2 regions of the Sulfitobacter mediterraneus genome follow, and region 1 is predicted to be linked to the other one. Evidence: riboswitches for the same ligand, from Rfam matches in the RefSeq annotation. Region 1 holds a riboswitch; the other holds the start of a gene.
The links. A riboswitch is a leader RNA that binds a small molecule or an ion and turns the genes downstream of it on or off. The one in region 1 is predicted to bind cobalamin.
Positions count from the first base shown of each region.

Region 2: linked by a shared signal. The riboswitch ahead of JNX03_RS10340 (aromatic ring-hydroxylating oxygenase subunit alpha) and the one ahead of JNX03_RS14215 (CbtB domain-containing protein) in region 1 are both predicted to bind cobalamin.

Region 1 is NZ_CP069004.1:2,873,312-2,876,761, forward strand. Features, by position in the region: gene pncB (nicotinate phosphoribosyltransferase) at 1-628, shown strand, start outside; gene JNX03_RS14210 (DMT family transporter) at 625-1,521, opposite strand; cobalamin riboswitch at 1,666-1,883, shown strand; gene JNX03_RS14215 (CbtB domain-containing protein) at 1,920-2,090, shown strand; gene JNX03_RS14220 (CbtA family protein) at 2,299-2,976, shown strand; gene JNX03_RS14225 (hypothetical protein) at 2,978-3,450, shown strand, end outside.
Region 2 is NZ_CP069004.1:2,111,721-2,115,170, reverse strand. Features, by position in the region: gene JNX03_RS10350 (LacI family DNA-binding transcriptional regulator) at 1-968, opposite strand, end outside; gene JNX03_RS10345 (hypothetical protein) at 1,062-1,400, shown strand; cobalamin riboswitch at 1,561-1,769, shown strand; gene JNX03_RS10340 (aromatic ring-hydroxylating oxygenase subunit alpha) at 1,884-3,110, shown strand; gene JNX03_RS10335 (hybrid-cluster NAD(P)-dependent oxidoreductase) at 3,116-3,450, shown strand, end outside.

The DNA of each region.
Region 1 (3,450 bases):
AAACTGCAAGATTGCCAAAAGCCGCGAAGTTGAGGCGATCGGCACCAATGCCCATGAGCTGCCTATGGTCTACGCGGCCTTGGCCAAAGATGACGCCGCGCTGGCCCAAGCACCGTATGACGTTCTGTCCGATTGGCATGATGAGCATGAAGGCAACCTGCGGATTATCTTGCCTGATACCTACGGCACCAAGGGTTTTCTCGACAATGCGCCAGATTGGCTTGCGGGCTGGACCGGCATCCGCATCGACAGCGGCGATCCGGCAACCGGCGCGCAAACGGCGATTGATTGGTGGAAGTCACGCGGTGAAGACCCCTTGGAGAAACGGGTGATCTTTTCGGACGGATTGGACGTGGACAAGATCCGCACCCTGCACGCGCAATTTGCGGACAAGGTGAAAGTATCATTCGGCTGGGGTACGCTGTTGACCAATGATTTTCGGGGCCTGGTGCCCAATGACGCGCTTGCGCCGTTCTCGCTGGTCTGCAAGGCGGTGTCGGCCAATGGGCATCCCACGGTCAAACTGTCGGACAACCCGAACAAGGCCATGGGACCGCAAGACCAGATCGACCGATACAAGCGCGTTTTTGGCGTTGGCGATCAGGCGGCAGAGGATGTGGTGGTTTAATCCCCTTCCGCCTGCCTCAACCGCCGTTCGCGCCAGATGATCAGCAACCCGCCGACGATGATCAACAACGCCCCGGGGAAAAGTTCGCCCCATGGGGTCTCATCAAAGAACGCCCAGCCAAAGACAAAAGCGATGGGGATACCGAAATAGCTGAACGGGGCCAGATCGCTTTGTTCGGCCATGCGGTAGGCGGCGATCAGCAACAAAACGGCGGTACCGCCAAAGGCGCCCATCCCGCCGATCCAGATCAGGTCACCGGTGTCTCTGAGCGGCGAAAAACCCGTTGTCAGCACCGCAAGCAAAAGCGCCCCGATTGCCGCCAATGCCGATGAATAAAGGTTGATCAAACCCGTTGGCACATCTGCGTCCATCATCCGTGCTGTGACGCCGGTGAGCGCATAACAGACCGCCGCCGCCAAGGGCAAAAGTGCGGCTGGGGTAAAGGTATCGCGCCCTGGGCCGACCACCAAAATCACACCGACAAAACCCACCAGAACGGCCGCCCACCGCACCGGCCCAACCTTCTCACCCAACAAAACGGCCGCGAGTGCGACCATGAACAACGCATTGGCGTAAGTGATGGTCGATGCGGTGGCAAAGCTGAGCAACCCGAGGGAAAGATAGAAGAAATACTGCGCAAAGGTCAGAACAAACCCGCGAAACAAGGCCAGTTTCCATTGCCGCAGATGCCAACGCCGCCCGGCTTGATGCCATGCTCTTGAGGACCATAGCGCAATCGCGGCGGGGATCAGGCCAAAGAGGTTGCGATATGCCGAAAGTTCCGCCGCACCATAGGGGCCGGACAGGTATTTGATGATCAATCCCATGGAATCGAAAAGGACAAGCGCGATCAACGAATAACATATCGCGAGGGTCGTTCGGCTGAGGTGCATAGGGCTCCGTTCTGGCGGGCACGATTCGCGTGGCGCAGTGCCCGTGGAGAGATTTATCTGCACATTCCACCGATAAGGCCAGCAAAGATGCGTTTTAGGCTGTTGGCTTGTCGCAAATCTACCTTGCCAACGATCTGGTCAAATGCGACATTCGCCGGGCTTGGTGTTCCGAAGCGCGTCCAATCTGGGCGTGGAACCGAACAGGGAATTCAGTAAGGATCCTCCGCGATCCGAAGCCGAAGCCGCCCCCGCGACTGTAAGCGGTGAGCCTGCGCCCAACATGCCACTCGTCCTCGGACGGGGAAGGCGGGCAAAGGCCACGACCCGCGAGCCAGGAGACCTGCCAAGCAAATGAAACGCAATATGCCGTCGGGTGTGACGGTAAGGAGAAAAAGAAGATGACAACAACAACCAAGACACGCGCAATCAGCACATCCCGTTTTGTTCCTGCGGTTTTCGCAGTGGCACTGGGTGTGGCACTGATCACCCTGACCGGCCACGTTCAGGCAGCTGCCCTGCACGATGCGGCACATGATGTCCGCCACGCCACAGGCTTTCCCTGCCACTAAACGCGATTGCGTTCAGGTTTTCTGCGGCCTCACCTTGTTGGGTGAGCCGTTGAGATAGTCTTCCCTTCGCGGGGTTTTTGGCGTTTCCGTATTCTGATTGCTTGGAGTGGCGGCCGTTCAGCGGCTGCTTTCTTTGCGTTATGGCAACCGCTTTTTTATATCCCGCATCTCGCGCCACAGGCGCTCTACCACAAGGATTTAGGTTCCTATGTTGTCCCGCTTTATCATCAGCGCCGTTTTTGCCGGTGCCGCGGCCGGTCTTTTGACCGGTCTTCTACAGCTTGTTTTTGTACAGCCTGTTCTTTTGCATGCCGAACTCTATGAAGGCGGCGATCTCGTTCACTTTGGTGCCGAAGCCGTCAGCGCCCATCCGGAACTGCCGGGATTTGACCTGATGCGCGATGGCCTCAGCGTGATCTTCACGATGCTCACCTATACCGGCTACGCGCTGATCTTGATCGGCGCGATGAGCTTTGCCGAAGAGCGCGGCACGCCCATCACGGCCCGTTGGGGAATCCTCTGGGGGGTCGCCGGTTTTGTCGCTTTCCATCTTGCCCCTGGCTTTTCGCTTGCCCCCGAGGTGCCGGGGGTTGCTGCCGCTGACGTGACCGCGCGTCAAATCTGGTGGTTCGCGACCGTGGGCGCCGCGGCGGTTGCTCTTTGGTTGATCGCATTCGGGCGCTCGCCGGTCATGATCTTGATCGCTGCAGCCCTGTTGGCCGCGCCTCACCTGGTCGGTGCACCGGAACCTGACAGCTTCTCCGGACCGGTTCCAACCGAAATCGGTGCCTTGTTTGCCGCCCGTGCATTGGGCGTTGGCTTGGCGGCGTGGGTCATGCTGGGTGCTTTTGCGGCGTATTTCTGGCAGCGCGAAGGGCAACAGTGACATGAGCCGCACGCTTTCTCTTTTTGTCATAGGTCTCGTTTTCGGTGGCGGTCTGGGTTTCTCGATTGCCGCCGGAAACGGCGTCACATTTGACGGCCATGACCATGCTGACCCGTCCGCCCATGGCGGCGCGATGGATCATGCAGCTATGGGGCACGGCAGCGGCAGTGACCACGAAATGATGCATGACACGCCCATCGACCTGCCTGCCGCAAATGCGCCAACGGTTGCGATGGAATTGACCGCTGATCCGATGGCCGGCCACAATCTGCACATCATCACCAGCAATTTTGCCTATGCCCCGCAGCAAGCCAGCCTTGGCCATGTACCGGGTGAGGGGCACGCGCATGTTTATATCAACGGTGAGAAATTGGGCCGCGTTTATGGCCCTTGGCTGCACATCGCCAGCCTGCCCAAGGGCGAAGTCACGGTCGAGGTCACATTGAACAGCAACGATCACCGGCCCCTGTCGGT
Region 2 (3,450 bases), 760 kb from region 1:
GGCAGGTCATCCACAATGGCTTGCAGCAGGGCGAGCGCACGGTTGAGTTCAATCTCGGGGCGCTGGTCGATGGCCACGTCGATGGTGCCGTCTTCCAATGCGTCGCGGGTACAAGCGGAAAGTTCATGAACCACGCAGATGGAAAGGCCATCACGGCCATTCATCCGAACGGCATCCACCAAGCCTTCGTTGCCCGCGCCGACATTATAGATTGACGTGTAGCCATCGTCACCGCGCAGGCGTTCGGACAACAACGCGCGCATCTGGCGGGGTTGGTCCTTGGTTTCGATCACGGATGTGATTTCGATGCTCGGAAAATCCTGTTCCAGCACCGCTGTGAACCCTTCGATCCGGTCGGAATGGTCGCGCGCATCCAGCGAACCAGCGGTGACAATCACGCGGCCTGCTTTGCCACCGTGGCCCATACCAACCAGACGTGCGGCGGTGCGCCCGGCCTTTTTATTGTCAATGCCGATGTAATGATCACGGCAATCTTGAGGGCCGTCAGAGACCAGTGAGACGACCTTTACGCCCGAGTTGCGCAATGCCACCAATGGCATGAGCGCGGTTCTCTGGCCCAGTCCGACAAAGGCAACGCCGTCGTAACCCGTTTCCGACAGCCCTGAGACGGCGACCTCCAACGCGTGAGCGTCAAAAGCCTCAAATTCAATTACGTCAATGGCGACGCGGGCGGATTTAAGATGCAGTGCCGCCTTTTGCAGTTGTTCATGCATGCGGCCAAAAAAAGCGTGCGAACGGCGCGGCAGCACAAACGCCAGGTGATACCCGCGTTTTCTGGATAGGTTGGCGGCAGCAATATTGCGCACATAGCCCAACTGCGCGACGGCCTCTTCGATCTTTCGGACAGATTTCTCTGCCACGTTTCCACGCCGGTTCAATACGCGATCAGCGGTCGCAGAGCTGACACCAGCCAGCCGCGCGACGTCATGGAGCGTCGGATTTTTCATTGGACCTCCTCCAATCACCGAAGGCTTGATGACCGTGCGGGATAGGTTGTGTTGTAAAATGATGGACGTCAATCAATTTTTCAGGATTTTTATATGTTGATCAAAGTGTTTGAAAAATTTTTCCCTAATAACAGTCTATTAAGGAAAATATTCGACGGTATAGAAAGAGCCATATTTGTAATTCGTCAATCATTTCATCCAAATTCGCCTTCCCGGAACCTTCGTCTGATTGGCTTGCATCCTTCGCAGGGGACAAAATGCTTGCCGCCTGATTCCAATGTGCCGGCTCGTTCAAGGGGTGCATCGCTTCTCGGAGAATCCTTTGCCTGCCGCAGGCAAATTGTCATTCACCGACCAACTTTGGGGATCGACGACCCGGGCGTGTCGCTGCTTGATCGGCAAAGTGACGTTCCTGTTTTAGCCCACCTCTAGATGTGGGGATCGTGCCTTGCTGCACACAAGATCTGGTGTGGATTCGCTCTTCGTCGCTCTTGATCAAGTGGGGTTTTCTCAGAATCTGCCACATCTGCCTGAGTGTCTTTTCGGGCGCTCGATTGGTCGCAATTTGAAACGACTGACTGCTTAGGGCCGGATTATTTGCAGCTTGTAAGGTGCTGCTTTTCTCAAACCTTGGGGGAGGCGGAGAATTGGGAAGCTGGTGCAAATCCGGCGCTGCCCCCGCAACGGTAAGGAAGGGAAGGTCGCAACCAAACGCCACTGAGAGAGGACCTCGGGAAGGCGATGCGACCGTGCCATTGGCACCTTCCAAGCCCGGAAACCAGCCTTGCAAAACGTCAATCCGCGGGCGGCGGTGCAGGCGCTGGCTTGGGTGCACGTCCTCCTTGTGGCGCCCACCCCCGCGCTGTGCTGCCGATCGCTCCAGCAACGCCGCGCCCAGCGGCCGGGAAGCACAAGATGAACAACGATATCAATGCATTGCTTGCGGGACGCCAGATCGGTTACGCGTTGGAGCAACCGTTCTACAATGATCCGGCGGTGTTTCAGACCGATCTTGAAACGATCTTCTACCGTGATTGGTTGTTTGCGGTCGCGGCCTGTGAGTTGGAAAAGCCCGGCAGCTATATCACCCACACCGTTGGTGCCTATCGCGTCATCATCGTTCGCGGTGCGGATGGCCAGATTCGCGCGTTCCACAACTCCTGCCGCCACCGTGGGTCGGTGATTTGTACCGCCGCCAAAGGCAACGCGCCAAAGCTGGTCTGCCCTTATCATCAATGGACCTATGAGCTGGACGGTTCACTTCTATGGGCGCGTGACATGGGACCGGACTTTGACCCTTCCAAACATCGTTTGAAGTCGGTGCACTGCCGCGAGCTGGCTGGGCTGGTTTACATCTGTCTGGGGGACGAAGCGCCCGATTTTGACAGTTTTGCAGAACTGGCCGCACCTTATCTGGAACCCCATGATCTGGGCAATGCCAAGGTGGCGTTCGAAAGTTCGATCATCGAGAATGGCAATTGGAAGCTGGTCTGGGAAAACAACCGCGAGTGCTACCATTGCGGTGGCAACCATCCCTCGCTGTGCCGAACCTTCCCCGATGATCCATCTGTCACTGGAATTGAAGCTGGCGACACGCCACCCGCCTTGGCCGCGCATTTCCAACGTTGTGAAGCAGCGGGCATCCGGTCGGATTTCCAGCTGGACGCAGGCGGCCAATACCGGCTTGCGCGGATGCCACTGAAAGAAGGCGCCAAAAGCTATACTCTGGATGGGAAAACCGCCGTGCGCCGCTGGTTGGGCCGCGTGCCATTTGATGATGCTGGCACCTTGCTGAAGTTCCACTATCCCTCGACGTGGAACCATTTCCTGCCGGATCATTCCATCATCTTTCGTGTAACACCCGTGAGCCCGACGGAAACCGAAGTCACCACCAAATGGCTGGTTCACAAAGATGCGGTTGAGGGCGTGGATTATGACCTGAAACGTTTGACCGAGGTCTGGATGGCCACCAATGACGAAGACCGCCGCGTTGTCGAAGACAATCAAAAGGGTATCAATTCGCCGGCCTATACACCCGGTCCCTATTCGCCCACGCAGGAATCCGGCGTTGCGCAGTTTGTCGATTGGTACTGCGGGACCCTGTCCGCGCGGCTCGCCCCTAATTCACTTGCGGCGGAGTAGGCGTAATGAACGATATGAGCAACAAACCCATGCGCGGGACATGGACCGATGATGAAATGCTGGAGTGCGTTTCGGTCATTCCGGAAATGCCGAATGTGGCCAGCTTTACCTTTCGTGCGCCATCTGGTGCGCTGTTTGACTATCAACCGGGGCAGTTTCTGACGCTTGAACTTCCTGTGCCGGGCGGCACGGTGCACCGGACCTATACGATCTCGTCTTCGCCCTCGCGGCCCCGGTCCATCACCATCACCGCCAAAGCGCAGAGCGACAGCATCGGCACACGCTGGATGCTCGATAACCTCAAGCCCGGCGTGCGGCTCAAGGCGTTTGGTCCGGCGGG